DNA from 4 places in the Arthrobacter sp. KKT183 genome. Region 2 is predicted to be linked to each of the others. Evidence: riboswitches for the same ligand, from Rfam matches in the RefSeq annotation. Region 2 holds a riboswitch; each other region holds the start of a gene.
The links. A riboswitch is a leader RNA that binds a small molecule or an ion and turns the genes downstream of it on or off. The one in region 2 is predicted to bind cyclic di-AMP.
Positions count from the first base shown of each region.

Region 1: linked by a shared signal. The riboswitch ahead of ACZ2GY_RS16545 (LysM peptidoglycan-binding domain-containing protein) and the one ahead of ACZ2GY_RS01450 (NlpC/P60 family protein) in region 2 are both predicted to bind cyclic di-AMP.
Region 3: linked by a shared signal. The riboswitch ahead of ACZ2GY_RS16570 (NlpC/P60 family protein) and the one ahead of ACZ2GY_RS01450 (NlpC/P60 family protein) in region 2 are both predicted to bind cyclic di-AMP.
Region 4: linked by a shared signal. The riboswitch ahead of ACZ2GY_RS16220 (C40 family peptidase) and the one ahead of ACZ2GY_RS01450 (NlpC/P60 family protein) in region 2 are both predicted to bind cyclic di-AMP.

Region 1 covers NZ_CM145770.1:3,499,129-3,506,717, forward strand. The annotation lists gene ACZ2GY_RS16520 (MBL fold metallo-hydrolase) at 1-836, opposite strand, end outside; gene ACZ2GY_RS16525 (SHOCT domain-containing protein) at 1,187-1,459, shown strand; gene ACZ2GY_RS16530 (hypothetical protein) at 2,097-2,414, opposite strand; partial or broken gene ACZ2GY_RS16535 (IS110 family RNA-guided transposase) at 2,677-3,720, opposite strand; gene ACZ2GY_RS16540 (hypothetical protein) at 4,168-4,452, shown strand; gene ACZ2GY_RS16545 (LysM peptidoglycan-binding domain-containing protein) at 4,639-5,535, opposite strand; cyclic di-AMP (ydaO/yuaA leader) riboswitch at 5,539-5,740, opposite strand; gene ACZ2GY_RS16550 (four-helix bundle copper-binding protein) at 6,673-7,083, shown strand; gene ACZ2GY_RS16555 (DUF305 domain-containing protein) at 7,286-7,589, shown strand, end outside.
Region 2 covers NZ_CM145770.1:278,964-286,552, forward strand. The annotation lists gene ACZ2GY_RS01420 (cytochrome c biogenesis CcdA family protein) at 72-869, opposite strand; gene ACZ2GY_RS01425 (TlpA family protein disulfide reductase) at 866-1,441, opposite strand; gene ACZ2GY_RS01430 (hypothetical protein) at 1,513-1,692, opposite strand; gene ACZ2GY_RS01435 (F510_1955 family glycosylhydrolase) at 1,725-2,603, opposite strand; gene ACZ2GY_RS01440 (DUF305 domain-containing protein) at 2,705-3,346, opposite strand; gene ACZ2GY_RS01445 (hypothetical protein) at 3,446-3,904, opposite strand; cyclic di-AMP (ydaO/yuaA leader) riboswitch at 4,235-4,414, shown strand; gene ACZ2GY_RS01450 (NlpC/P60 family protein) at 4,421-5,242, shown strand; gene ACZ2GY_RS01455 (M23 family metallopeptidase) at 5,392-6,255, shown strand; gene ACZ2GY_RS01460 (LysM peptidoglycan-binding domain-containing protein) at 6,746-7,589, opposite strand, start outside.
Region 3 covers NZ_CM145770.1:3,507,175-3,514,763, reverse strand. The annotation lists gene ACZ2GY_RS16600 (hypothetical protein) at 1-175, opposite strand, end outside; gene ACZ2GY_RS16595 (F510_1955 family glycosylhydrolase) at 208-918, opposite strand; gene ACZ2GY_RS16590 (DUF305 domain-containing protein) at 1,167-1,808, opposite strand; gene ACZ2GY_RS16585 (hypothetical protein) at 1,908-2,360, opposite strand; gene ACZ2GY_RS16580 (copper-translocating P-type ATPase) at 2,443-4,584, opposite strand; gene ACZ2GY_RS16575 (heavy-metal-associated domain-containing protein) at 4,624-4,950, opposite strand; cyclic di-AMP (ydaO/yuaA leader) riboswitch at 5,247-5,426, shown strand; gene ACZ2GY_RS16570 (NlpC/P60 family protein) at 5,433-6,248, shown strand; gene ACZ2GY_RS16565 (M23 family metallopeptidase) at 6,397-7,248, shown strand; gene ACZ2GY_RS16560 (DUF305 domain-containing protein) at 7,321-7,589, opposite strand, start outside.
Region 4 covers NZ_CM145770.1:3,432,143-3,439,731, reverse strand. The annotation lists gene ACZ2GY_RS16225 (heparan-alpha-glucosaminide N-acetyltransferase domain-containing protein) at 1-634, opposite strand, end outside; cyclic di-AMP (ydaO/yuaA leader) riboswitch at 1,273-1,456, shown strand; gene ACZ2GY_RS16220 (C40 family peptidase) at 1,459-2,346, shown strand; gene ACZ2GY_RS16215 (DsbA family protein) at 3,126-3,899, opposite strand; gene ACZ2GY_RS16210 (hypothetical protein) at 3,975-4,457, opposite strand; gene nhaA (Na+/H+ antiporter NhaA) at 4,719-6,089, shown strand; gene ACZ2GY_RS16200 (TrkH family potassium uptake protein) at 6,428-7,589, shown strand, end outside.

The DNA.
Region 1 (7,589 bases), 440 kb from region 2:
TGCTCCGAGGAGTACGCCACTCGGTTGCGCAGGTCCACCACCCACTCCCCGCCCTCCAGGCGGGCTTTCAGCTCATCCTGGTCCAGTGAATCAGGCACCTCGAGGTTGGGCTCGCTGGGACCGGTGGCGTTGGCCGGCGCCATGTGCACGTAGTAGTTCGGGTAGACGGTCAGATTTGCGATCAACTCAGTGACGAAGTGCTCCTCATCCCCGTCGGTGTAGACGTGATTGGTGGTGAGCTGCTCGCCCAGGGTTGACTCCGAGGCTCCGGTGGCCGGGCCCGAGGAGCAGAAGGAACCGAACCCATGGGTCGGGTACAACACTGCTTTCTCCTCAGCCTCCCTCGCCAGGCGGCGAGCGGAAACCCACTGGTCGTGCGTCAGGCCCACCGTGTACTTGGAGCCAAGCAGATCGGTACGGCCCACAGAACCATAGAGCACGCTGCCACCGGAGAACACGGCCTGGTCCTCGCCGTGGGTCACCACGAAGGAAAGGTGGTGGTGGGTGTGGCCGGGGGTCGCCACGGCCTTCACGCTGAGTTCGCCAACCTGCACTGTTTCACCGTCGGAGATCGGTGTGCGTTCGAAGGAAACCTCGTCGGCGGCATTGACCAGGTACGCGGCTCCGTGTTTCTGTGCCAGGACGAGCCCGCCGGTGATGTAGTCGTTATGGATGTGGGTCTCGGCCACGTGGGTGAGCTGCACCGCGGCTTGGTCGAGAAGGACCTCGATACGGTCGATATCACGTTGTGCATCGATGACCAGGGCGACTTGCCCGTCGTGCACGAGGTAGCTGCGGTCACCCAGCTGCGGGGTTTCGATGACAGTGACGTGCATGCTGTTCCTCCTGTGGTGGATAGCACCGTTTTGCGCACCATCCGTATGGGGGTCGAAATAGTGGTGCCTGGTGCCGGTGAATGTAGAGGTGAAACGAACCCCGGGTACGGGCGCCCAGCGTTGCCCGGCAGCCTGGGCTCAGGCGGACCCGTGACCACCGGGAGGCCGAACCGGGCTCCACACTTACCCGGAACCACACTGGAGTGCTCACTACTACTATCGACTATAGTAACTACAAGACGACACTCTATCCCCTGGCCCCGTGCCAGTTCCAACTACATCCCAAGCTGACGCCCAGGCACATACATTTGCTGGGCAGTCAAAGCCGGAACCTATCGGAAGGTGCGACCGTGACAGATGGAATGATGGACGGCGGAATGATGGACGGGGGCATGATGGGCGGCGTCGTGATTTGGTTCATTTTGCTACTGCTTCTCATGGCCGCAGCAACGGTGGCGTTGATCATGCTTTCCATCCGGCTTGGGCAGAAAGACGTGACGAAGGTTGCCGACTCCTCCTCCGCGGCAGAGGAAGCCCAAAGCGTACTACGCACCCGTTTTGCCCGGGGTGAGATCGACGACGAGGAGTACCAGCGCCGCCTCGCCACACTCAGTCAACCGTAGAACCAGCTAGCGACAAATCTTCCCCGACGCTTCTATGTCTGTCAAGCGGCTGGAAATGGGTGCGGGTGCGGACCAAGTTGTTTTGCCGGGCCGGCTTAGGTGACCGGCCGGCTTCTCCTCTCCCCCGTTGTTTTGGCTGCTGGCGAAGCTTGCGGAGCTGTGGCCGACGGAGGCCCGTCTACCTGCAAGGCAAGGGGCGGGAAATTCCCGGAGGAAATCAGCGACGAAGGAGCGCTGCAGGGACATTTCCTGAATTGCAGGCCCCGACGAAGGAGGGGCTAGACCGGCCGGAGCGGGCACGTACAATCCGACAGGACAGCAGCCAAGACGTCGTAGACAGAACAGGGCCAGAGGCGGCGGAGCCCTGCGGAGCCGGCACTGGACCCACAGCCGGCCGCGCCAGCGGACGCCCTTTCTCCTGGTGATCCCTGCGAACCCTCCATCAGCACCCCGCCCACTCGATCGGCTCAGGCGGCCCCTTGGCTACGTGTCTTGAAAAGCCGTACTTTTCTAAGGCATCTGGATGGGCTGCTGGATCGGGCGATGGTAACGCTGCCGATCCTGGTCTGAATGAAGCGCGGCCATTTCCGCCGACATTCCTGACTCCTTCCGCTGGTGTCTCAGAATGAAAGGACCGTTATCGCTCCCATCCTTCGGGCGGATTCGGCCAGTTGCGCGGAAGAGGTTCAACTGGCTTGCGTGGCTTGGGCGTTCGGAATCTGCTGGTTATGTGAGGGATATACGCGCGAGCGAAAACATCGACGTCGTCAGGAGCTGCCCAGAGTATGTCGTGCTGCCGCAGGAAATCGTCCATCTGGTCAAAGTTCAGCGGGTTCTCGGTGTACTCGAAGGACTCGTCGTGATGCTGAGAAGTCCCGATGAAGTCCGCGAAGTACCCTCCGAAATCGTCACCTTCAGTACGTCCAGGAAACAGCAGGAATCGGCGTTTTGGCACGATTCTCCATGTGCCGACGTGAATGAAACAGTCCTCGTACGGGCCGCCAATCACAAGTCCAACAAATGTCCTCTGGCCTGCGTCGTAGGCAGCTCGACCGGGTCTGTACTCGTGAGCCAGTTCGCTCAGTGACACAACAATCTCCGTTCGAGAGCACTTTCTATTGGGCTTCAAAACTACAGCTCGATTGAAATCGGGGTGTTTGGACCGCCTTCACCGGACAGGCAGCGTGGGATGGGGCCGGTTCCGCGGTGGCGTAAAGGGTGTTGAGTTGGCGGTAGAGGGTTCGGGCGATGTAGCGCTTGAGGGATCTGCGGATTTCGCGGTAGCTGCGGCCTTCTTGAGTGCGTTTGGCGACGTAGTCCCGGGTTCCGGGGTCGTGGACCATCCGGGTCATGGTGATGGTGTGCAAGGCTCGGTTGAGGCGCCTATCACCGCCCCGGTTGAGCCTGTGCCGGACAGTGTTACCGCTTGAGGCTGGCAAGGGGTTCACCCCTGCTAGGGAGGCGAAGGCAGCTTCGCTGCGAACCCTTCCTGGATGCGACCAAGCTGTCATGACCGTAGCGACCGTGACAGCCCCGGTGCCCACCATCTCCAACAGCGGCGCAGCGGGGCTTTGCTGGATCAGCTCTGTCATGCGCTTCTGGTTCGCGGTCAGCTGAGTGGTCACTTCGTGAACGCGGCGCGCCAACCGAACTGCTTCCTCGCGCGCGATCGATAGTTCGATCTGCTCCTGTCGTCCCCGCCATCTGGTGATCGTGGCGATCTGGGCGGGAACCAGCGGTTTACGAGCGTCGATTCCCAGATCATGTGCCCGGAGCAAGGCGATGAGTGCATTGACATTCACTGTTCGTTCCCGGGTCAACTGATCCCGGGCTGCGCTCAAGATCCTGAGTCCGGCACGGGTTCCTTCATCCCGGCGCGGGGTTCGAAGCTGTGATTCCTCTAAGCCGATGACTGCGGTTCCGATGGCGGCGGCATCCAGCGGGTCGGATTTGCCGATCGCCCGGCGACCTCGGGCGTTCATCCGTGGAGCTTCGGCGACGTCATAGCCGGCGTCGGCTACTGCCCGGGCCAGACGTGCACCATAAGAGCCGATACCTTCAATGGCCCATAGACAGGCCATATCGCCGTCTGTCCGTCGACCTACCCAGGCAAGTGCGCGGGAAATCCCTGCCGAGGTGGTCGGGAACTGCTCGCACGCGACTTGTCGGTTGGTGCGGGCCTCGATGATGGCGTACGTGTGTGTGCGGGCGTGGCAGTCCACGCCGATGACGAACGGGCGGGTCTGCGCAACGGTAGTCAACGCGGCCACCCTCCTTCCTTTCAAATGGGCAAGACTGGTCGCATCACGACCGGCACTGGACCCGGGAAGAGTCACTTCGAGGCAATACTGTGATGAGCCACAACCGCAGGGGCTGGGCAAGCTTCTAATCAAGCCACCGACGTGGAACAGGTCAACGCCGGCCGCCCCACCCAGCGCGGACAAGTCGGGGGAAATGCACCCGCAAGGGGGCCATTTGTTTTTCGAGTCACGCGCCAGGCAGAACGACCGGCATCAACACTGCCAGCTAGTCCCAGACCAGCCGTCGTAAGACTCACAGTTGTTTTTTGCCTTGCCTGATGGTCAGCCCCCGGACGTACATGAGGGCCCACTCCCCGCGGGACGTCGCCGACCCCCACTCGCGGGTGTCATCATCGTTCATCGGCGCTAGGAATTGAAGCAGCCGGCACGGGACGGCAGTTGCTGGCCGTGTTAGAGGCCTACGCGCTGATCGTCTATGACAGGCCGAGCCACGACGCGTCTGCCCCGGCCCTGCATCGGGCCACTCATATCGATCATGCGCATCAGCACCTTGAGGCCTTCATCGCGGACCTTATCCGTGAAGACGCTCAGGAGAGTGCCGCGGACTTGGCGATGGACCCGGCGGACCTTGCCAGGTACTGCATCGAGGCCCTCAGCTCCGCCCGATCGCTCTCCTCCCGGGACGCCATCCCGAGCCTTGTTGCGGTCACGGTACGAGGAATCTATACCTGAGATCCCTTGGGTGGGCTTCATTTCAGGTGGGCTCGTTTTGATCCCGGAGAAGTTCCAGCCGGTTTGTTGCTGGACATTTGAACGCCGGGCGCAGTACTTCCACGTCCTGGGCAAAAAGAAAGAGCAGCAAGCACCCCCGTTCTAAGGTGCCTGCTGCTCTTCCACACTAGGGAAACGGCTTAGAGATTAGCCGTTGACTCGTACGTAGGACGAGCCTGCGAGGTCGGACAGTGGGTGCTTGATGGTGAGGTTTGCACCGTTCATTCCACTGCTGATTACTTCGCCGTTACCGACGTAGATGCCGATGTGACCGGGCCGGATGACCAGGTCACCGGGGGCTGGGGTCCCGACGACGGTGCCGTACTGGTAGAACTGGGTCGGCCCAAGATCGCCTACGTTGAGGCCGATGGAGCGCAGCGCAACCTCAACGAGGATGGTGCAGTCCTGGATGGAACCAAGCTGGCCGTACGCCGAGGCAACCAGAGCGGCACCGACACCACTTGAGGAAGCAGTCGGAGCTGACTGCTGGGCCGGAGTGATGCTACTTGAGGCCAGGGAGATACGGGCTTCCTGCTGGCTACCCACTGTGTAGGAAACCTGGTTCGCCGGTGCCGCTTCCGGGATGGCGGCAGGGGCTGCGGTTACCGGGGCTGCGGTTACCGGAGCATCGGTCGAGGCGGCTGCTGCGCCCGACACTGTGACCTGCTGTCCGGGGTAGATGATCGACGCGTAGGACAGGTTGTTCTGGGCGAGCAGGGTATTGAGTTCGATGCCGTAGCGGGCTGCGATGCCCCCCATGGTGTCGCCGGAAACCACGGTGTGAACCGATGCCGAGGATGCAGCCGGAACTTCCGCGACTGGGGCGGAGACCGGCGCCTGGGTGGCTGTGGTAGCTGCTTCCTGGGCGTAGGTTCCCGCTTGGGCAGGTGCCCCCACGCCAGCAACGAGACCGCCTGTTGCTGCGACGATAATGGCCGGCCGACCCAGTGCGACGGCACCGGTTTTGGTCGAGTGGGACAGTCCCTTAAGGACGATCGAGTGATTGACGGTGGCGCGGTGGCGCGCCGGAATGTTGCGTGACATGCGTGATTGCCTCTCCCATGCCTGCGGGGTGAGCTGTCGGGTTCGGATGGGAGTCACCCGGTCGTTTCTCGTCTTCCGGGACGGAAGCAGAAACGTCTTAACCCCAAGGACCATGTGATGGCCCGTAAATCTGTGGGTCCCCCGTTCCTGCCGAACGGAATTACGGACGGATCCCGGGCAGCGGCAGGACTCGGCATTCTGCACAGGAATATTCTCGGCTGGTGCCGGGAATACCTCACGAGAATACCCTCTTAGGTATGAAATGTCACGTTCAGGTAACGAATCTGATGTTCGCTCCCCATGCGCTGGCCCTCTGGCTGCAGTGTCGTGCATGATCCTTCTCCAGCGTTTTTCAGACGACGTGCGGTTTTCCAGACGACGTGGGACTGCAGTTACGGGCCCTGGCGCGTTTCGCGGGCATCCTCTTTCGGCTAACCCGACGAGTAGAAACCGGCACTGGTCACCATGCTTAGTATTCATTAGGGTGGTCGGACAGCTAGAGGAGTCGTTCGGGAGGGAACAACCATTTCGCAGCGAGCACGCGTTCGCCTACATGGCACCGTTCGAACGGTGCTGCAGGTGATGCTGGCCTTTTCGCTTTTGGTGGCATTTTCCACCTCGGCTGCTGCGGCCTTGTGCCTGCAGATGAGCCACGGGCCCGGAGGAACCATGGGCATGGCGGTGAACACTTCGCCTGTCGCGGTAGTTGGCGAAGCATCCCCTGTAGAGGCAGCTGATGGTTCCGTGGGGTCTCCGGCTACGGTTCCCTGTTGCCAACAACGTGCAGATACTTCCGAAGCGACGCCTCCTGCACACCGTGCTGTCCTCGGTGACAATCCTGCGAACTTCAGCGTTCCCGTTAGCCAGCTCCCTTTTGCTGCTCTGATGCCTCCTGCCCAGCCTGACCCAACGCTGGAAAAACTGGAGCACTTCACCCCGTCCTTGACCGCGCTATCGATCAGTCGGACATAGACCGGGCGGTCCCCTCGCGCCCCGGTTCAAGCATCCGGGCAGGCGGTAGTTCAACGCATTCTTTTCGCCGACATGTCGGCTGGACGCGGGCTTACACCTTCCCGCGACAACACTTCACCAAACAGGGCTGTATCTGTCAGCCTTCACCAATAATGGGAGAAACCAATGACACATCATGTGACGTCCATGCTCGATACCTACCCGAAGGATCTGGGAGGAGTGGACAAGGAAAAACTCGCCGCGTGCATCGAAGCCTGCTTTGAATGCGCCCAGACCTGTACCGCCTGCGCCGATGCCTGCTTGAGCGAGGACATGGTCGCCGAACTGACCAAATGCATTCGCACCAACCTGGACTGCGCGGATATCTGCGCCACGACCGGGAACGTGCTGTCCCGGCACACCGGCTACGACGCAAACCTGACCAGGGCGATCGTGGAAGCATGCCGCATCGCGTGCAAGGCCTGCGCGGATGAATGTGGGCAGCACTCCGATATGCATGATCACTGCCGGATCTGTGCTGAAGCATGCCGCCGATGCGAGAAGGCCTGTGAGGAACTGCTCGCGACCCTCAACTAGTTCAGTGAAACCGTAGCGGAGGGAGGAATCGGTGAGCAGTTCGCCGCAGAAATCGCGACGCGGGCAGGATGGACCCGAGAAAGAGTCAGACCCGCAGGGGAACCGGCACGACACCGGCCACGGAGGGCACGGAATGGGCAGGATGTACTTAAAATTCGGTGTGATCCTACTCGTCAGCCTGGGTTTGATGTGGGTGTTGTCAATGTCGATGGTCCGATCGATCGACCATTTCTATTTCAATCTGAGCAACTTCTGGATGGCCCTTGTCATGGTGTCCGCGATGGCGGTGGTCATGGTGGTGGGTATGTGGTCGATGTTCAAGAGCACCAAGGTGAACATCGCCCTGCTCGCCGGTTTCGTCCTGCTGTTCGTGGGCACGTTAGCCCTTGGGCGGACCGAGACGTTCGTCGGAAACGAGCAGTTCCTGAAGTCGATGATCCCGCACCACTCGAGGGCCATCCTCGTATGCCAGGAATCAAACATCACTGACCCGGAGATCGTGGAAC
Region 2 (7,589 bases):
CAGGGGGCGCTTCGATAGGTGGGGAGCCTGGTCTGATGGGGTGAGCTGTCAGGCGTAGGCGTGGGAGGGGTTTAGATGGGGAGTCGGATGTCGTTGGCGAACCAGTTCTGTAGTTCCGCGACCCAGGCCCCCCAGGCGCCGGAGACCATGAGCAATCCCAGGGTGATCAGGATTCCGCCGCCGAACCGTTGCAGTGCCAGACGGTGGGTGCGGAAAAAGCGCAGGGCTCCCATGCCGCGGCGGGCTCCGAGCGCTATGAGCAGGAACGGCACACCGAGGCCCAGACAGTAGAAGAAGGTCAACAATGCGCCCTTAGCTGCACCGGATCCGTCGGTGAAGGCCAGTAGCTGGACAGCCGAAAGGGTCGGGCCGATGCACGGTGCCCACCCGAGGCCGAAGGTGACACCAAGCAATGGCGCCCCCCAGAGCCCGGTAGGTACGCGTGCGTGGATTCTCGCTTCCCGTTGGAACCAGGAGAGACCACCGAGGAAGACCACACCCATCAGAATCACCAGGACACCGAGCACCTGGGTGATCCACGCCTGCCCCGGCGCCTGGAGCCACGCACCGAGCTGCCCGAACACCGCACCGATCAGCATGAACACCAGCGAGAATCCCAGAACGAACAACCCGATACCCGCGAGCATCCGACCGCGTTTTTGCTGGGCGAGATCGACCCCGGTCAGGCCTGTGACGTAACCGAGGTAGCCGGGCACGAGAGGAAGGACACACGGTGAGGCGAAGGACACCAACCCTGCCAGCACAGCAATGGGAACCGCCAGCAGAAGCGAACCGCTCAGGATGGTCTCAGCGAATGGATTAGCTACGGTGGAGATGACCATGGCCGGGACCTCCATGAGCCGCGTCATTGTTCGGCCACCACATCAGTGATCAGAGCCTTCAGGGTGCTTTTCTCCGCCAACCCGATGATGCGGGCGGCAACACGGCCCTGACGGTCCAATACCAGGGTGCTTGGTACGGCCTGCGCCGGCACATACTCTGCCATGGTGAACTGAACAGTCCCGTCCTGGTCGTTGAAGCTGGGATAGGTGATGCCGAAGTTCCGTTCGAACGCCTCAGCGGTCGGCCGTTGGTCCCGAATGTTCACCCCGAAGAACTGAACACCGTCCTGCTGGTGTTCCTGCGAGAGTGCTTGCAGGTCCGGGGCCTCCACACGGCACGGCGCGCAGGCGGCGTACCACACGTTCAGGACAGTCACTTGCCCGGTCCAGTCGGCTGACGAGATCACTGTCCCGTCGTAGAGCTCGGCGGTCAGTTCCACCGGTTCTCCCCGTGTTTCGGGGGCGTACTCGCTCACCGAACCGTCACCGGCGATGTAGTTCTTGTTATCTCCGGCTTTGGCCTGTTGCGCCAGCGGATCGGTAGCGGCGCACCCAGAGATCAGCAATGACAGGGTCAGAAACAGGACCGGAAGATTCATCCGTGGCCGGTGTTTCCCGCCGTTTTGCCGGCGCGGCGCACCGGTTGGTGTGTGTTGGAAGAGTTGTTTGCTCATTTTTCTCGCCGATCACGCCGGGCATCGGAGGAGGCGGTGTAGGCGGCGAGGATCGCCACGGGTAGGACGATCAGTACCGACACCCAGGAAGGGAACATTTGCCGGAGCAGGAGGTAGCCGATGGCGGCGACCAGGAGCAGGAAAGTGGTCTTATGCCATCCGCGCCATTGGGACATTTCTCTCCAGATCGGATAGTGGAGTCCGTGCATCAGGGGACCAGGTCGTTGAATGAGGTTCCGCCGTCACCGGACACTTTCACGCCGGTTTCGGTGGCGACCCAAATTTCCTGGTCGGCTCCGTCGTCGGTATGGGTGTCTATGGCGGTGGGTGCGGCCCCGATGGAGCCCTTCTTCGCCCAGGTCACCCCGGCGTCTGCGCTGGTGTGAATGTCACCTTCAGGTGTGACACCGACCGCCTTATCCCCGGCCAGGGCGGTCAGCAACAGTAGCGGGCTGTCAGCGACGAGGCTCCAGGTGGACCCGGCGTCGGTGGAACGGTAGAGCCCGTCCGCTGTGGTGGCCAGTACAACATCGCTGCTTGTGGCGCCGGAGAGGTCGAAGGGAGCGATCTGGGTTTCCGCAGCTTCCCATTGAAGACCGTCTTCGCTGGTGATCAGTTGGCCGTCGTATCCGACAAAGGATTCTCCGGTTCCGGTTCTGGTCAGAGCATGAAAGTCGGACTGGCCCTGCCGGGACATAGGTTCCCAGCTCTTGCCGCTGTCGGTGGAACGGAGCAACCCCACCGGGTTGGGCAGATCCGTGTCCGGTCCCGGGTGCCCCGATGCGTACAGGGTGCTGTTTCCCCCGGCGGTGTATCCCATCAGGTCGATCACGGGACCGATACGTTGAGCGGGGGAGGTGGAGACGTCGTACAACCCATCGTGGGTGGCCAACAGCACCCGATCAGTGCCAGGGTCAACGCTCATCCCGTGCACATGACCGGTGGGAAAACTGTTAGGTGTGCTGGTTGGTTGCGGTGCTGCCGAAGGCGCCGAACAGGCCGCCAGGGACACCGTCGAAACGAGCGCCACCGTGAGCAGGACCAGGCGGCGGCGGAGAAAGCGGGTCGCGGAAATTCTTGGGCGCATGTGTTGCTCTCTAACCAAGGTGAAGTAACGGGAAAAAGGTTCGCCCGGTTCCGGGGAGGCGCCGGTGATCAGGCGCCTCCCCGAGACTGGGTTCGCCCGTTCTAGAGCTCGGCCAGGAGGGCTCCCATCTCCTCGATCTCGGCCTGCTGCGTTTCCACGATGGTTTCGGCCAGAGCGATGGCGTCCGGGTACTGCCCGTTCTCGATCTCTTCCTGCGCCATTTCGACCGCTCCGTTGTGGTGCGCTGTCATGGACTCAAGGAACATGCGCGCCGCTTCGTCACCTTCGGCGGCTTCCAGTTCAGCGAGCTCGTCCTCGGTCATCATGCCCTGCATCTCCCCGGAGCCACCCATGTTGCCCATGTCGTGGCCTTCCATGCCGCCTTCGGGTTCGACCGGTTCACCCCAGGTTTCGAGCCAGCCTGTCATCGTCTCGATTTCGGGTGCCTGCGCGTCTCTGATCTGGGTGGCCAGGTCGCGTACTTCCGGGCTGATGGAGTCCTTCTCGAGCATGATCTCGCTCATTTCCACGGCCTGGCGGTGGTGCGGGATCATCATCTGGGCGAACATGACATCGGCATCGTTGTGTTCGGCCGCGGTGTCCTGCGTGGTTTCCGGTGCGGCTGAGCCGGCACTGGTTTCCGGTGCCGTAGCAGTGCCGGGTGTGTCGCTGGATCCGCAACCGGCGAGCGTGAGGGTCGCGGCGATCGCCAGCGCGGACATGGAAAGGTAACGCTTGGTCATGAGGGTGTGTCCTTCGATGGTCGAGCTATCTGCATTTCAGGTGGCGGGCACGACGGGATGCCGTCGGCCCGTTATCGGAGTCGGGTAACTACGCGACTCTTACGTGCGACTGATGCAGAGCTGAACCAGTGTCAGCGAAGGCACGAAAGTGCGGGGAAGCCGTACAACCGGCGGTGGGCCCCGCAAGCGAACACGGCCATAGGCCAGCCGGCTCCTGAGGACGATAGCCGTTGCAAAGGAAACCACCAGGAACGCCAGGATGCACACACCCGCGGCGATCTCTTCACCGCACGTATCCGCACAATCCAGATTCAGCGCCATACCCGAATCCGCAGGGTTGGATGCAGAAGCTGGCATGGAACCCTGATGGTGCACGTCAGTTGCGGGCGCCGCCGTGGCAGCCGAACCGACGGCGTGTGAGGCACCATGCCCGCCCATCCACACATGCATCGCAAGAATGCCCACGATGACGGCGGTCAGGCTAAGGAAGAGAAGAGCTGTCTGGGGCAAGCGGCGTGGAAGAGGCAGGGGTAGGGCGATTCCAGGGTGCTTATTCATCGCTCCGCTCCTTCCCGTTCTCCTGCATGTTCGTGCCTGATATCAGAGTACCGATCCATCCTGTGCGGGATCGAATCGGGGCTCAGCCGGTGATGGCTGCCCGACGCAGGTCCAGCTGGACAGGAGCTGCATGTGCAGAGCGACCACGACGGTCTGAGCTAACAGCTACCCAGCTACCCAGCTGCCCAGCTGCCCAGGGGTGGTTTTCACGGATCCATCGAGGACAAGATGCTCCCTGCGGGGATGCGGAGACGCGCCGTGACCTAATTGTGATCTTGGCGTTGGTATGAGATACCCTCAATCTCGTGCCTGCGTCCCATGGAGGCACTCCCACACGGATCGCCGAGCTCTGTCACCGTGGTGGGGTCGTCCGTTTTCCGCTGGCAGAGGCGGGGGAACCATGTACGCGGGCCCATGCTTTGAGGGTCCTTGGGGTTAAGCCGTTTTCACGGCCGGGTGACTCCCATCCGAACCCGACAGCTAACCTCGCAGGCGTTGGGAGAAGGTACTCGACTTATGTCCACTCGGCATGCCCCCGCGCGCCACCGCGCAGTCCCCGCCCAGACCAATACGTTGGCTGTTATCTCCAAGGCTGTCTCCTCCAATATGGGTTCTGCGGGCCGTCAGGCTGCGGTGATCACCGCAGCTTCTGGTCTCGTTCTCACCGCGGGCCTTCCTGCCCAGGCATTGGATGCACCGCAGCGTCAGGTGAGTACCAGTTCGTTGGTTACCACCGTGGAAGCCGAGCCGGTGTCCGCGGATACCTCGGCCGCTGTCACCTTCGAACGCGAAGCCGTCACCGCTGCGCCCGCTCCCGTGATCGCTGAACCGGCTCCCTTCGTGGAGCATCCGGCACCCGAGGCCGATGCGTCACTGGCAGCAGTGCAGACGGTGGAGCCCGCCCCGGTACAGCAGACCCCTGCGGTGCAGGAAGTGGCACTGCAGGCTGCCGCGGCGCTTCCCGCCGCACCGGCGCCTGCCCCTGCTCCCAAGCCGGAGCCAGCTCCTGCCCCTGCAGCCAGCAGCAGTGTCGGTGCCGCGCTGGTGGCCTCCGCCTACGCACAGATCGGCCGCACCCAGGACTGCACCATCCTCGTCGAGGTCGCATTGCGATCCATCGGCAAGTCTGTCGGCGACCTCGGGCCCGAACAGTTCTACCAGTACGGCACCGTTGTCGGCTCTCCCGCACCGGGTGACCTGGTCATCCGCCCCGGCCACATCGCCATCTACGTAGGTAACGGCCAGGTCATCAGCAGTGGCATGAACGGGGTCAATGACACCCTCCTGCACCCCCTGAGCGATCTCCCCGGATCATCCTTCGTCCGGGTCAACGGCTAACAGCCACCTAAGCCGGGCAGGAAAAGGGTCAACAGGGCGATTGCGAACCGCCCCAAGCTCTTTGCCTACCCACACCTGGGCATGCCGGAGCCATCCCCCTGCGCTCCGGCATGCCCTCACCCCTTCCGCTGAGCGAGACGAGATCATCGTTGTCTTCCCATAACGCGCACGGTCGACGCCGCGCCGCCTCAGGACGTCGTCGCGCAGAACCGGCCACACCACGTCACCAGCAGGGCCGCCGCGCGGCCAGCCGTAGCGCGACGAAGCGCCACGCCTCACCTGTCGCCCCGATCGCCGGTGCAATCTCGGCCGTCGGCGTGCTCAGCGGCGCGCTCCTCGCGGGCATCCCCCTGACCGCAGCGGTGCCATCATCGGTGGAATCATCCACCACCAGCTCGGCCGCGGACAGCGCTCAACAGCCACGAGCGCACAGCGTTGAGGCCGATCCGAAGGCCGAAGTGGATTTCAGCCGTGTCGCGGTGCCCGGTGCTGCCTCCACTGAGCCGGCGACAGGGTCGGTCGACTCATCCCACTTGTTGGCTGATGGTCCCATCCAGACGGACCCCGGCGATGACGCCGACGAAGAACCTACTACTGAACCTGCGGTCGAACCAGTTGAACAGGCCGGCCTTGGCGCACCACTGGCCCAGATGAGCACGGTCTCGACCTTCGGATATCGCACGAACCCATTGACCGGGGTGCCGGGTGAGATGCACACCGGCATCGACCTCACCGGCTCATGTTCCACCCCCGTCATGGCCGCTGCCAGCGGAGTCATCACCGAAGCCGGATGGAGCCCCTACGGTGGTGGCAACCGGATCGTGATTGATCACGGGGATGGGCTCAAGACCACCTACAACCACCTCGCCACGATTGCTGTCAGCGTTGGCCAGACAGCTACTAGGGGAGACGTTGTGGGCGGAGTCGGAACCACCGGCAACTCCACCGGCTGCCATCTACACTTCGAAGTTATGATCAATGACACGCTCGTGGACCCCGGCAGCTGGTTTTAGTCAAGGACAAGCACTAGAGGGCGAGGAAAAATCCCGGCCTCCGCGGTTTCTCATCCAGTGCGGGAACTGCAGTGTGCGTCGAGCTGCAGCGGAGGGGCCACCGCCGCGCGGGTCGCACCAGTCATATAACCATCCCGCACCGGGTCGACCTGAGCTGATTGCGAGGTCATGATCGACCTGAACCTGCACCTGCATCTGTTCGTTCTGGTTTGTTTCTCCTGGCAGGCCTGCCCGCCCCATCAAGTCGCCGTGCCCAGCATGGTCTTCAGGAAATCTGTTCTCTAGCTGACGCCCGCTTCACTCCGAGTCGAGGAATCAGCCCCACCTAGTGATGGATCGATGGCCGCGATGACACCTGGCCTGGCGTCGTTGGATAGCTAAACGCTGGCCCGTTGGACCTTGGAAGTGGTGAACAGAAGAAAAAGCGGCAAGCACCCCCGTTCCAAGGTGCCTGCCGCTTTCCCATCCTAGGGAAACGCTCTAGGAATACTTAGCCGTTGACTCGCACGTAGGACGAGCCTGCAAGGTCGGACAGCGGGTGCTTGAGGGTGAGGTTCGCACCGTTCATGCCGCTGCTGATGACTTCGCCGTTACCTACGTAAATGCCGATGTGGCCGGGCCGGATGACCAGGTCACCGGGAGCCGGGGTCCCGACGACGGTGCCGTACTGATAGAACTGTTCGGGCCCGAGGTCGCCGACAGACTTGCCGATGGATCGCAGTGCGCGCTCAACGAGGATGGTGCAGTCCTGAATGGAGCCAAGCTGGCCGTACGCCGAGGCGACCAGAGCGGCACCGACACCACTGGAGGAAACAGCCGGAGCCGGAGCTGACCGCTGGGCCGGAGTGATGCTGCTCGAAGCGAGCGAAATACGGGCTTCCTGCTGGCCGCCCACCGTGTAGGAGACCTCGTTCGCCGGTGCTGCTTCAGGAATGGCGGCAGGAGCCGCGGGTACCGAGGCTCCTGCCGAGGCGGCCGCTGCGCCCGACACAGTGATTTGTTGGCCGGGGTAGATGATCGACGTGTAGGACAGGTTGTTCTGGGCCAGCAGGGTGTTGAGTTCAACGCCGTAGCGAGCTGCGATGCTTCCCATGGTGTCACCGGAAACCACGGTGTGAACCGATGCCGAGGATGCAGCCGGAACTTCTGCGACCGGCGCGGGAACAGGTGCCTGAGTGGCCGTGGTAGCCGCTTCCTGGGTGTAGGTTCCCGCCTGGGCAGGTGCCCCCACGCCAGCAACGAGACCGCCGGTTGCTGCGATGATGATGGCCGGCCTGCCCAGTGCAACCGCACCGGCTTTGGTCGAGTGGGACAATCCCTCTAGGGCGATCGAG
Region 3 (7,589 bases), 430 kb from region 2:
TTCGTCGCCGATCGCGCCGGGCATCGGAGGAAGCTGAGTACGCGGCGAGGATCGCCACGGGTAGGACGATCAGTACCGACACCCAGGAAGGAAACGTTTGCCGGAGCAGGAGGTAGCCGATCGCGGCAACCAGGAGCAGGAAGGTGGTCTTATGCCATCCGCGCCATTGGGACATTTCTCTCCAGATCGGATAGTGGAGTCCGTGCATCAGGGCAGCAGATCGTTGAATGAGGTTCCGCCGTCACCGGACACTTTCACGCCGGTTTCGGTGGCGACCCAAATTTCCTGGTCGGCTCCGTCGTCGGTATGGGTGTCTATGGCGGTGGGTGCGGCCCCGATGGAGCCCTTCTTCGCCCAGGTCACCCCGGCGTCTGCGCTGGTGTGAATGTCACCTTCAGGTGTGACACCGACTACCGTTTCCCCATCCAGGGCGGTCAGCAACAGTAGCGGGCTGTCAGCGACGAGACTCCAGGTGGACCCGGCGTCGGTGGAACGGTAGAGCCCTTCCCCGGTTGTGGCCAACACAAAATCGCTGCTTGTCGTGCCGGAGAGGTCGAAGGGAGCGATCTGGGTTTCCGCAGCTTCCCATTGCAGACCATCACCGCTGGTGATCAGTTGCCCGTCGTATCCGACGAATGATTCTCCGGTTCTGGTCAGAGCATGAAAGTCGGACTGGCCCTGCCGGGACATGGGCTCCCAGCTCTTTCCACGGTCGGTGGAGCGGAGCAGCCCAACCGGGTTGGGTAGATCCGTGTCCGGTCCGGGGTGCCCGGATGCGTACAGGGTGCTGTTCTCACCGGCGGTGTATCCCATCAGGTCGATCACGCCTCCAATGCGTTGAGCGGGGGAGGAGGAGACGTCGTACAGCCCATTGTGGGTGGCTAACAACACCCGATCAGTGCCAGAGTCAACGCTCATGCCGTGCACATGGCCGGTGGGAAAACTGTCCGGTGTGCTGGTTTGTTGCGGTGCTGCCGAAGGAGCCGAACAGGCCGCCAGGGACACCATCGAGATGAGGGCCACCGTGGGTAAGACATGACGACGGCGGAGAAGGATAGGAAAAGTTTTAGGGCGCATTGTTGCTCTCTAACCAAGGGGAAGCGGCGGAAAGAGGGTGGGCCCGGTCCGGGGAGGCTGTGATCGCCTCCCCGGACCGGGCTCCCGTCCTAGAGCTCGGCCAGGAGAGCTTCCATCTCCTCGATCTCGGCCTGCTGCGTTTCCACGATGGTTTCGGCCAGAGCGATGGCGTCCGGGTACTGCCCGTTCTCGATCTCTTCCTGCGCCATTTCGACCGCTCCGTTGTGGTGCGCTGTCATGGACTCAAGGAACATGCGCGCCGCTTCGTCACCTTCGGCGGCTTCCAGTTCAGCGAGCTCGTCCTCGGTCATCATGCCCTGCATCTCCCCGGAGCCACCCATGTTGCCCATGTCGTGGCCTTCCATGCCGCCTTCGGGTTCGACCGGTTCACCCCAGGTTTCGAGCCAGCCTGTCATCGTCTCGATTTCGGGTGCCTGCGCGTCTCTGATCTGGGTGGCCAGGTCGCGTACTTCCGGGCTGATGGAGTCCTTCTCGAGCATGATCTCGCTCATTTCCACGGCCTGGCGGTGGTGCGGGATCATCATCTGGGCGAACATGACATCGGCATCGTTGTGTTCGGCCGCGGTGTCCTGCGTGGTTTCCGGTGCGGCTGAGCCGGCACTGGTTTCCGGTGCCGTAGCAGTGCCGGGTGTGTCGCTGGATCCGCAACCGGCGAGCGTGAGGGTCGCGGCGATCGCCAGCGCGGACATGGAAAGGTAACGCTTGGTCATGAGGGTGTGTCCTTCGATGGTCGAGCTATCTGCATTTCAGGCGGCGGGCACGACGGGGTTGCCGTCGGCCCGTTTCGGAGTCGGGTAACTACGCGACTCTTACGTGCGACTGATGCAGAGCTGAACCAGTGTTAATGAAGGCACGAAAGTGCGGGGAAGCCGTACAACCGGCGGTGGGCCCCGCAAGCGAACACGGCCATAGGCCAGGCGGCTCCTGAGGACGATAGCCGTTGCAAAGGAAACCACTAGGAACGCCAGGATGCACACACCCGCGGCGATCTCTTCACCGCACGTATCAGCACAGTCCAGGTTCAGGGTCATCCCCGGGTCTGCGGTGTCGGATGCAGATGCCGGCGTGATCGCCTGGTGATGCACAGCCGTTGCGGGCGCCGCCGTGGCAGCCGAACCGACGGCGTGTGAGGCACCATGCCCGCCCATCCACACATGCATCGCAAGGATACCCACGATGACGGCGGTCAGGCTAAGGAAAAGAAGAGCTGTTCGGGGGAAGCGGCGTGGAAGGGGCAAAGCGATTCTCGACTTCTTGTTCATCGCTCTGCCCCTTCCCGCTCTACTAGGTTCTTGGTCCTGATATCAGAGTACCGATCGATCCTGTGAGGGATCGAATCGGTGTTCAGCCGGTGAGGGCTGCCGGATCCAGGTTCATCCGGCGCAGGAGCTGCGCGTTCAGCGCGACCACAATGGTCGATACCGACATCAGGACCGCACCTGCCGCCGGGGAAAGAACGATCCCGGCGAAGGCAAGCACCCCGGCGGCCAGGGGAACGGCCAGGACGTTGTAGCCGGTGGCCCAGACGAGGTTTTGGATCATCTTCCGGTAGCTGGCCCGGGACAGATCGATCATGGACAGCACCGATCGGGGGTCGTTGCCTGCCAGGACGACTCCGGCGGATTCCATCGCGACGTCGGTTCCGGCGCCGATGGCGATACCTACCTCGGCGCGAGCCAAGGCAGGGGAGTCGTTGACCCCGTCCCCGACCATGGCGACCTTCAGACCGCGCTGCTGCAGTTCGGTGACCTTTTTGTCCTTGTCCTGAGGCAGGACGTCGGCGAAGACCTCGTCGATCCCGAGATCCCTGGCCACCGCGTCAGCGACCTGCCGGGCGTCGCCGGTGATCATGGCAACTTTCACTCCGCGCTGCTGCAGGGCGTGTACCGCGGCCCGGGACTCGTCCCTGATGCGGTCCTCAAGGCGGAGGGCGCCGACAACCTCACCGGCGCGGATGACGTGCAGCACTGACGCTCCACGATCAATCCATTCCAGAGTCTCGTTGGTGATCTCCTCTGGCACGGTGAGTCCGAGTTCGCGGAGCATATTCGGTCCGCCTACGGCGACGTCAGCGCCGTTTACCTGGGCGCGCACTCCCCGCCCGGTCATCGACGCGAATCCGGTCCCCTTGTATCCGAGACCGGTGGCATTGTCGTCTTCCTGGGCTGCGCGGACGATGGCCCGTGCGACGGGGTGTTCGCTGTCGGCCTCGGCGGCGGCCGCGAGGGCCAGAAGTTCAGCGGTGGTGGTGCCGGCCGCGGGTGCGGTGGCGGTCACGGCATGTTTGCCTTCGGTGAGCGTTCCGGTCTTGTCGAAGAGGACCACATCGATGGTTCGCATGCGTTCGAGTGCCATCCTGTTCTTGATCAGCACCCCGGATTTCGCTGCCCGTTCGGTTGAGATGGCGATCACCAGGGGAATGGCAAGGCCGAGGGCGTGGGGGCAGGCAATGACAAGGACCGTGACGGTGCGGATGACCGCTTCGTCCGGGCTTCCGAGCAGGAGCCAGGCGATGAAGGTGATGATCCCTGCGCCGAGGGCGAAGTAGAACAGCAGTGCGGCCGCCCGGTCGGCCAGGGCCTGGGCTTTGGAGGAAGACGCCTGGGCTTCGGCTACCAGGCGTTGGATTCCCGCCAGTGTGGTGTCCGAGCCGACGGCAGTGACTTTGACCCGGACGGAGTTGTCCGTGGCGACCGTTCCTGCCACGACGGTTTCGCCGACGTTGCGGGGTACGGTGCGGGACTCACCGGTGATCATGGATTCGTCGAATTCCGCTGAACCGTCGACGATGGCGCCGTCCGCCGGTACGCGGGCACCGGAGCGGACGAGGACGACGTCACCGGTAACCAGGGAGCTGACGGGTACGGTTTCGATTCCGGAGGCGGTAACGCGGTCGGCCTCATCGGGCAGGAGCGCAGCTAGTGCGTCCAAGGCTCCTGCCGCGGATCCGAGGGCGCGCATCTCCATCCAGTGTCCCAGGAGCATGATGACGACCAGCAGGGCCAGTTCCCACCAGAAGTCCAGGTTGAAGTTCCCAATCCCCAGGGTGGTGATCCAGGAGGCGATGAATGCCACGCTGATCGCCATGGCGATCAGCAGCATCATGCCGGGTTGGCGGGATTTCAGCTCGGTCCACCCTCCCTTGAGGAAGGGTGCGCCGCCGTACACGAAAATGACCGTGCCCAACAGTGGGGAGATCCACGAGGCTCCAGGGAAGTCCGGGACTGTGTAGCCAAGGATCATCGCGAACATGTGGCTGAACAGGACTACCGGGATGGTCAGGGCGAGGCTGATCCAGAATCTGTTTTTGAACATTGCTGTGCTGTGTCCGGCGTGCTGGCCGTGTTCATGGCTGCGGTGGTCCTCGTCCAACGCTGAATGCGGGTGATCCGAGGGCATCGCCTGTCCATGGGTGTCCTCATCGATCACACCTGGGGTGGTTGTTCCGTGGCTGTGGTCTGGCTGGTTGTGATGATTGGTGTTCATGGCCATGTCCTTTCCTCGTGCGAGGTGGTACCTCCTTGCTCAGGCGGTCGTGAGCGAGTATCCGGCGTCCTGGATCACCGGGGCGACCTCGGCGTCGGACAAAGCACGGTTTCCCGTGACGTGCACGGTCGAGGTTCCTCCCGGGACCAGGTCGGTCCGCACACCGGAAACCCCGTCCAGGGTCGTCAGTGCGTCCGCAACCTTGGAGGCACAGGAACCGCAACTCAGCCCCTCCACACCGAATTCGGTATTAACTGCTTCTGCAGGTACTGGGTCGGCTTGAACGTCTGACTGCGGGGCGCAGCAGGCGCAGCCGACCGAGTTCTTTTCAGTCAGCCGCAGATCAGCGGTGGGGGGGCCACACATGGGAACTCCTTGCGTTACGTGGTGAGCGGGATCAGGTAGCGCTGGATGTCGGGGCGCTTCCGTCGCGCATGATGTGGGGACTGGTCGAACGTGCGGCTCCAGAGGAACCGGACAATGTCATCCAGTACCTCCGAAATTATACCCCCCCAGGGTATATGTCAAGAGATAGTTTCCGCGGATCCCCATGAGGGCGGGAGCCTCCAGCGGCAAGGGGGAGACCCGCCGTGATCCAATTGTGATAATCGCTGCGGGGTGAGGTACTCTCAATCTCGTGCCTGCCCCCCATGGAGGCACTCCCACACGGATCGCCGAGCTCTGTCACCGTGGTGGGGTCGTCCGTTTTCCGCTGGCAGAGGCGGGGGAACCATGTACGCGGGCCCATGCTTTGAGGGTCCTTGGGGTTAAGCCGTTTTCACGGCCGGGTGACTCCCATCCGAACCCGACAGCTAACCTCGCAGGCGTTGGGAGAAGGTACTCGATTTATGTCTACTTGGCATGCCCCCGCGCGCCATCGCGCAGTTCCGGCCCAGACCAATACGTTGGCTGTCATCTCCAAGGCTGTCTCCTCCAATATGGGATCTGCAGGCCGCCAGGCTGCAGTGATCACCGCAGCTTCCGGTCTCATTCTCAGCGCTGGCCTTCCGGCCCAGGCGCTGGACGCACCGCAGCGTCAGGTGAGCACCAGTTCGTTGGTCGCCACCGTGGAAACCGAGCCGGTGTCCGCGGACACATCGGCCGATATCTCCTTCGAACGCGAAGCCGTCGCCGCTGCGCCCGCTCCAGTTGTCGCTGCGCCGGCTCCTGTCGTCGAGCACCCGGCCCCCGTAGCCGAGGCGTCACTGGCAGCCGTGCAGACGGTGGAAACCGCCCCGGTACAGCAGGCCCCTGCCGTGCAGGAAATGGCCGTGCAGGAAGTGGCACTGCCCGCTCCGGCTCCTGTGCCGGCTCCCGAGCCGAAGCCGGCTCCTGCGCCTGCAGCCAGCAGCAGTGTTGGTGCCGCGCTCGTAGCTTCGGCCTACGCTCAGATCGGCCGTACCCAGGACTGCACCATCCTCGTCGAGGTCGCACTGCGATCCATCGGCAAGTCTGTCGGCGACCTCGGGCCCGAGCAGTTTTACCAGTACGGGACCGTTGTCGGCTCACCAGCCCCAGGTGACCTGGTCATCCGGCCCGGCCACATCGCTATCTACGTAGGTAACGGCCAGGTCATCAGCAGCGGCATGAATGGTGTCAACGACACCCTCCTGCACCCCCTGAGCGATCTCCCCGGATCATCCTTCGTCCGGGTCAACGGCTAACAGCCACCTAAGCCGGGCAGGAAAGGGTCAACAGGGCGATTGCGAACCGCCCCAAAGCTCTTCACCTACCCACACCTGGGCATGCCGGAGTAATTTCCCCCTGTACTCCGGCATGCCCTCACCCCGTTTGAGTGAGTAGAGATCATCGTTGTCTTCCCATAACGCGCACGGTCGGCGCCGCGCCGCCTCAGGACGCCGCCGCGCAGCAGCGGCCGCCCCACGTCACGAGCACGGCCGTCGCGCCGTGACCCGTAGCGCGACGAACCGTCGCGCTTCACCCGTTGCCCCGGTCGCCGGTGCGATCTCGGCCGTCGGCGTGCTCAGCGCCGCTCTTCTCGCCGGCATTTCCCTCACCGCAGCGACTCCATCGTCCGTGGAAACATCCACCACCAGCTCGGCCGCGGACAGCGCTCAACAGCCACGAGCGCACAGCGTTGAGGCCGATCCGAAGGCCGAAGTGGATTTCAGCCGTGTCGCGGTGCCCGGTGCTGCCTCCACTGAGCCGGCGACTGGGTCGGTGAATTCATCCCACCTTCTAGCCGATGGTCCCATCGAGACGACCTCCGGCGATGATACGGAGGATGTGTCTGCGGCCGAACCCGCTGAGCAGTCCGGCCTCGGCACACCGCTGGCCCAAATGACCACCGTCTCGACCTTCGGATATCGCACCAACCCACTGACCGGGTCGCCAGGGGAAATGCACACCGGTATCGACCTCACCGGCGCATGTTCCACTCCCGTCATGGCCGCTGCCAGCGGAGTCATCACCGAAGCCGGATGGAGCCCCTACGGTGGAGGGAACCGCATCGTCATTGACCACGGGGACGGGCTCAAGACCACCTACAACCACCTCGCCACCATTGCCGTCAGCGTAGGCCAAACAGCTGCCCGGGGAGACGTTGTGGGCGGAGTCGGAACCACCGGCAATTCCACCGGCTGCCATTTACACTTCGAAGTCATGATCAACGACGCGCTCGTCGACCCCGCTACCTGGTTATAATCCCGCGCAAGCACGAGGGGCCGGGAAAAAGCCCGGCCCCTCGCGTATGCCTGTTTCCCGGTGTTGTGGTGCTTAGACCGTACCGGAGGGACGGCCGCCCTGCCGGTCGTACCATTCCTCCAGCCAGGACTGCATCTGCCCAATCTCCTCCAACTGGGTCTGGCGGATGGTTCCGCAGAGGGAGAGCAGCTCGGCGTGGCCGGCGTTCTCCAGGCAGGTCCCGCTCTCACGGACCGCAGCCCAGTGGTGCCGGATCATCGATTGCATGAAACGGATTTCGTACTGGGCGCCGGTGAAGTTCTCCATCCGCAGCATCGACTGCATGTCACCGGTGCTCAGCT
Region 4 (7,589 bases), 510 kb from region 2:
CGCCAAGACGCTCGAGGTTGAGGCGACCGATGGCCATACCTACCAAGACGAAAGTGATCCATTGCAACACGGGGTAATAACCCGTTAGGAAGATGTCGGCGAAAAGCGTTTGAGGTGTGATGAAGTGCCCGAAGAGCGGGTTAGCACCTAAGGACGGCGGATCCACCTTCTGCAGCACCAACGGTCGTAGCAGGTACGCCGCAACCGGTGATAGCAGCATCCACATACCAGCCCACCCAGCCAGGGCCTTGAACGGCAGCCCGATGAAGGGCAGGGCGACGAGAAACAGGATGCTGTAGTGGAACAGGATGATCGCGATGTTCGTCTCCACTGAGCCAAGTGCCAGCCCGATTAGTGCGATGATCAGGGCGCGGATAGCGATGCCCCTGCGGTCTGCAGCAAGGACACCACCACGGTGCGGCGAGTTTCCGCCCGTGAGGAGGGTAAGTCCGATGCCTGCGACGACGGCGAAAAGACCTGAGGCCCGGCCGGAAAAGGCCAGCGCTGTCCACGTTGCTTCGCCGGTGCCTGAGGAGTAGAGCGGAAAAACGTGGGTGCTCATCATCCCGAAGAGCGCCACTCCCCGGGCAGCGTCAATGCCGGTCAGCCGCCGTGGGAGAAGCTTGGTGTGCATTTGCAGATGTTCTCATAGAGCCCAACGTCCCCCTACACATCGATGCACCGGTTCTGTTATCCCGGAGCATTGTTGCCGGCACAGCGGAGCGCCACCCGGTTACTGTGACGGCTGCACCAAACCGGAAACTTAATGGCCTGGCGGCTCCCCTCGGATGGTTTCGCGGGAAGCCAGGAGGATGGCTGCCAACGTAGACTGCCGCCATGGAATACATCTCCGTCCTCTTGCCCTCAGCGGCCGTAGGTACCATCTTCTACTTCACGATGCGGGCCATCTTCGGTGCTGACAGGGCCGAACGGGAAGCGCAAGCCGCCGCCGAACGCGAAGTACCACACACCACACCTGCTCTAGCCGCTGGCCGGGAAACTTCGTCAGAGAATCGGAGTTGAAACCCATTTAGGGAGCACGAGGACACACCGCCTCCTCTGTCTCATCTTGGGTGAAGACATCGCCGCCGATTACCGTATGCGGAGGGCTGGGAGACATTCACAACCAACTCCCTCAGTTGTCTTTCCTTGGACTATCGAGCACCATCCGGCGTTGCCGTTATGTGATTGTGACTTTCAGTGTGACTACAGATATGATTCTCGCGGTGTCAGGGCCTAGATATGGGTGACACCCCTCCAGCAGATTGCTTAACTCTGTCGCTGCGGAGGTCCGTTCCGAAACGAATCACGGCAGAGGCGGGGGAACCGGTAAGCGGGTTTCGAAAGAAATCCTAGGGGTTAAGGCGTAAGCCGCACTCATTTCAGTGCTGCTGTATGCCCGGGTGACTCCCATCCGAATCCGACAGCTAACCTCGCAGGCATTGGGAGAGGCTAACCATGTCCAAGAACCGTCATATCGCACGTCACCGTGCCGTCCCCGCCAACCCCCTGCACAATGTTGCCAAAGCGGCTTCCTCCGGGGTTACAACAATGGGACGCCCGGCAGCTGTAGTTGTTGCCGTGTCCGGCCTGATGCTCGGGTCGACACTGCCAGCCACCGCCGGAGCGACCTCCACCCCGTCCACCGCAGCGCAGCAAGCGGTGGACACCGCGGCCACCGCAGCAGTTAGTGTCGCCTCACCAGCTGCAGTAGCAGCACCCGGGGCTGCTACGCACACTGTCCAGCCGGGGGACACGCTTGGGAAGATCGCGGCTTCCTACGGGGTCAGCCTCGAAACAATCTTCGCGGCCAACGGCCTCGGATGGGAGTCCATCATCTACCCTGGCGATGTCATCGCCCTGGCAGGCGGCGGCGCCAGCCACCCGAACGGTGCAGCAACTCCAGCTGCTCCAGCGCCGGTAGCTCCGGCACCGGCAGTACCTGCGCAGGTTGAAACCAGCACCATGGGCATCACCACAGCGTCGAGCACCATTGAGCGTGCTCCTGCCCAGGCATCGACTGTGGCGGCCAGCGGTGTTGGTGCGGCGCTGGTTGCTTCTGCTTACGGGCAGCTCGGCGCCACCCAGGACTGCACCATCCTTGTTGAGGTTGCGTTGCGCTCCATCGGCAAGTCCGTTGGGGACCTCGGTCCGACCCAGTTCTACCAGTACGGCACCGTGGTCAGCACCCCCGCACCTGGTGATCTTGTTATCCGTCCTGGACATATCGGCATCTACGTCGGTAATGGTCAGGTCATCAGCAGCGGAATGAACGGCGTCAACGCAACCCTGCTACACCCGCTTTCGGACCTGGCAGGATCCTCCTACGTCCGCGTCAGCGCATAACGCAACCAACACTCATAAGAGGAAGGGGAGGCCAACCCACACGGGTTGTCCTCCCCTTCCTCTTTGTCATTCCCGGGATCGAACGCATCCACAACACCCAACAAGATGGGCGTGCCGGTAACCGCACAGCAGGGGCGGCGGCTACCGGCACTGAGGGCCCGCTCTGATAGCCCTCGTCGCACCGACAGGGGCGGTGCGCAGTCCAGCGTACCGATGGATTCTGGGCAGGGGCTGAAGGGAACCGCCTGAGGAAGCTTCGGGCGACATTGGAGCTGGAACGAAAAGAAAGGTTTTTGTCTATCACCGGATGACCAGCCAGCCGCCGCGGACGTAGAGGAACGTAGCCTCTGTCTCGGGCGTTGGATAGGCTGTGAGCTCTCGCAACGGACACCCCGCTGTGAGAGGAGTGTCCGCAATTACAGGTCGAGCGCCGTCCGGGGATCGGTTAGCGCAGCTTGAAGTTATTCGAACCGCCCTGGTTCGTACCGTTCTGGAGATACGGGACGCCTGTGAAGCGGCAGGCGATGGTCACCGTCCTGATCATGATTTACCGGACGAGGGGTGGACTGTTCAGCAGCAGCTACTGTCTGCGGCAGTGCAGGACCTGAAAGATCTCGACGGGGTTCTCCAGGAACTCAGAACGCACATCGCGTCTTCTCCAACGCGCTAGCATGTTCTGCCATCAACTTCTTGGCCTTCAACAGAGGATTCCCGGCGGAGGTTAGTTCGCGACGTCCTGACAACGCTCCACTGCTCCCGAGATCCGGGTTCAGTTTCCGCTAACGCTGCGGCCTGCCCTCTTCGACGGGACGCGGGGTGGCCCCATTTGGTGTCCGGTGCACCGCGTCGGCTACTTGTTCGCGGAACCCGTCGAAGGATGTGGCCTGGCGTGACTTCCCGTCCAGCAGGAAGAACGTCGAACCTCTCTCTACCCCTGCCTTCTGAGCCTCGGTTCGGTCGGCTTCAACCTGCTGCATCGTTCGGGGGTCTGCCACGTCGGCATCGAACCTTGCCAAGTCCAGTCCAAGATCCCGGGCGATTTCTCGATGTCGCTGGTGGACCGACGTGTTCTCACGGCTTCCGGTAGTAACCGGATCCGAGCGGTTATCTTCCAGAGCGGCAAGGAAGTCCCGGAATCTGCCTTGTTTATCTGCCGCCTCCAGAGCGACCGCTGCCGTCCAGGCGTCCTCCGTTGAGGGCAGGTGCCTGACCGCAAAGGACAGATACTCGCCGAAATCGCGTTCCAGCACGCGCAAATAAGAGTAGATGGACCCGGAATTTGGCCCACCGACGTCAAGGTACTGAATCAACATCGTGCGCTCATCTGGAGCGCGGAACAGCAATCGGCCGCTATCGCTCAACGTCTGCCTCAGGGTTACATGAAGCAGGTCGGGCCCAACGCTGGCTTTCCCTGCTTCCGGATTCCCGGTGACGGTTCGGTACCCCCGGGGCGGCGAGGGCAATGATGTTGACCTGCGGCCGGCAGCGAAGGCGATCCCTCCCAGGAGAACAACCAATGCAACGGGGATGAGGGCCGCCAGCCAGGGATTCATCAATCACTTCGTTTCTGTTTACCGTGCCGAGCCGAGTTACCTGCGGGTAACGGTGGTGTTACCAGGGTGTGGTAGTTACGGAACCGACAGGGAAGGGGAACGGGTATCAATGCCATGAATTTTAGCTGCTTCGCGCAGCGCCCACCTGGCCCGTTTCCGGTCACCTGCAGCATCATAGGCGCAGGAAAGCCGATACCAGCTCCTCCAATCCTGAGGTGTTTTCTCAACGTCTGCCTTGAACCGGGGGAATCGTTCATCGGCTGCAGCAAGGATGATCCTTCCCGCAGGGGAGCGCGGCAGATCATCCACCGGTAGCGACCCCTCGCTCTCCAGAATGCGACCCATCCGCTGTGCCCTGATACCGAACACAATTTCGTGGAAGACGGCCCACACCCCTATTAGGGGCAGGAGTAGGTAAGCGATTCCGAACACTTGTGCCGCGGGGGCTGGGTCGCCGAGGAGAAGGACACTTCGTTGAAAGGAGACAGCGAGCCAGAACAGGCACAGCAGGGTCACCAGCAGTACTCCTGCCTTTGCACGTGTGGCGAATAAGATCACCGCAGTTGCTTTCACTACAAGGCCTCCGACGGCACAGACAACGAAAATGATTAAGGTCTAAGAGAAAGCCGCAATTGCGGCCCCGCCGAGGACACAGCACTCAGTGCGTTCCCTATGGCAGGCCGATATTACCGCAAGCAGCGCCTCGTTGAGGGCCTGGCTGTCGGTCGCGCCAATAATTCTACGTAGACTAACGCTCCAGTGAGCCGGGACTTTGGTTGTCCCGCGTACGCTCGAAACACACCACAAGGAGTCGCCGCGATGTCCAGCCACGACCGGGCACCAGGTCCGGAGGATCACAGCCACGACACCCTCGGTCGGGGCAGCTACCGTGAGGTGTTGCGGGTTGCAGAGATCCTGCGCAAGGAGACCGTTGGCGGGATGCTACTGGTGGCCGCGGCGCTGGTCGCAATCGTCTGGGCGAATTCTCCGTTCGCGGAAAGCTACTTCGCCCTGCGCGACTATGAGGTCGGTTACGAGCCCGGGCACCTTCGGCTTAGCCTCGGCACGTGGGCCGCCGACGGGTTGCTGGCCATATTTTTCTTCCTTGTGGGCCTCGAGCTCAAACGCGAGTTCGTAGCCGGGGACCTGCGTCAATTCAGTAAGGCCATTGTGCCTGTAGCGGCCGCTGCGGGCGGGGTCATCGTCCCAGCCCTGTTGTACACCGCATTCAACGCCTCCAACCCCGAAACCGCCGGCGGCTGGGCCATCCCAACCGCTACAGACATCGCCTTTGCGGTGGCGGTGCTGGCCATCATCGGATCCCACCTGCCCCCTGCCCTGCGGCTGTTCCTCCTGACCCTGGCGGTGGTCGATGACCTGATGGCCATTACGATCATCGCCGTGTTCTACACCGAAGAGGTGGCCTTCACCCCGCTGCTGCTGGCCCTGGTTCCACTGGGTGTCTTTACTTTCCTCGCCCAGCGTTACAGCCGGTTCTTCGGGCTTCATGCCTGGGCTGCCTGGGTGATCCTCCTGCCTCTGGGGCTGGTGGTTTGGGCGTTGGTCCACGAAGCCGGTGTCCACGCCACGGTGGCGGGGGTCCTGCTCGGGTTTGCGGTCCCAGTTAAGCAGGGCCAAGCCAGCGAGGGTCCCGAGGCTGGGCGTGGCCTCGCCGAGGAATTCGAGCACCGTTTCCGCCCAATCTCGGCAGGCTTCGCCGTGCCCGTGTTCGCGTTCTTTTCCGCAGGGGTTGCTGTGGGGGGTTGGGAAGGAATAACAACCGCGATGACCGCACCAGTGACACTCGGCATCGTCGTCGGCCTGGTACTGGGCAAGCCCATCGGGATACTCGGCACCACCTGGCTGACCACCAAGATCACCCGCCGTCACCTGGATCCCTCCTTTCGATGGATAGACCTGGTGGGCGTGGCGCTGCTGGCAGGTATCGGCTTCACCGTTTCGCTGCTGGTCGCCGAGCTGAGCTTCGACCCGGCCAGCAGCGCGGCCGATCAGGCCAAGGTTGCCGTTCTGAGCGCCTCCGTCCTGGCCTCTCTGCTGGCCAGCGTGCTGTTGCGGGTCCGCAACCGCCGTTACCGGGAGATTGAGGAACTCGATTCTGTCGACGCCGACCGTGACGGCGTTCCCGATGTGTACGAGAAAGGTGAGGTCCGGGGGGACGGACGTACCTAGAGGGCGAGAATCACATCTGCAGCATCAAATGGAAGCGTCCGCTGGTCAATCCGGCAGTCCCCGCAATGTAGGATCCCGGTGCCTTCGATCCGGTGCGGGCACTGAACACAGCTGTGTGACGCGATCGCCCCGTCCGGCACTCGTACTCTCAGTATCCGGAGAACTCGTCACGATAGGTGCACTGGAATCAATGCCCGTCACTTCCAGTGCGCTCTGGATTGGTAAACGAGCAGGTGCTGAGGTGAGAGGTCCGGCCCGCAAGTCCTTGGTCGAAAGTGATTTACTACTCGAAGGGCTGCTAACGGCAGCCCCACCCGAGGCGGAGCGGAACAGCACGGATGGTACGAGCACACCCCTCGTGGTTGGAAGGGGAGGACCGCCTGCGACTGCTGGGCAGGGCGCGTAACTTCATCGACGGCATCGTCAATAGTTCACCGGCACGGGTGGTCTTACTCGTCTTCTTCGTGGTCGTGCTGATCTTCACTGCACTACTCAGCTTGCCTTTCGCCACGCGTTCAGGGCAGTCAGCGCCTCTCCACGACGCTCTGTTCACAGCCGTTTCCGCGGTGTGTGTCGTCGGGCTGACCGTTGTGTCCACTGCCGACTACTGGTCTTTCTTCGGCCAGCTGATTATTCTTATCGGCATTTTTGTGGGAGGTCTGGGTACCCTGACCCTTGCCTCCCTCCTGGCTCTGGTGGTGAGCAAGCGGCTGGGCGTCCGGGGCAAGCTCCTCGCCCAGTCCGCCCTCAACAACGCGAGCCGCCTCGGTGAGGTGGGCACCCTGCTGCGCATTGTCATCACCACTTCCGTGGCGGTGGAACTGGTGCTGGCCCTGGCCCTGATCCCTCGGTTCATGATTCTCGGCGAGCCCTTCTGGCTCGCGGTTTGGCACGGTGTTTTCTACTCGATTTCGGCCTTCAACAACGCCGGATTCACCCCGCACTCCGACGGCCTCGTCCCCTATGAAACCGATTTGTGGATCCTCGTACCGCTGATGGTCGGAGTGTTCGTCGGCAGCCTCGGCTTTCCGGTCATCCTCATCCTCGTTCAATACCGCCACCACGTCCGGAAGTGGAGCCTGCACACCAAGCTCACCATCAACGTCTCGCTCATCCTGCTCTTCGCCGGGATGGTGCTGTGGGGGTTGATGGAGTGGTCTAATTCCGAAACCATCGGAGGCTTGAGCGCAAGCGACAAGATCATTAACGCGCTCTTCGCCTCGGTCATGACCCGCTCCGGCGGATTCAACCTGGTTGACCAGGCTCAGATGGAACCGACCACGATGCTCCTGACCGATGCCCTCATGTTCGCCGGCGGCGGCTCGGCGTCGACAGCTGGCGGTATCAAGGTCACAACCATCGCCGTGATGTTCCTGGCCATCCTCGCCGAAGCCCGCGGTGATTCCGACGTCAGCGTCTACGGCAGGAAAATCCCGCAAGGCGCCATGCGGGTGGCTATCTCCGTCATTTTCACGGGTGCGACCATTGTCCTCGTCGGGA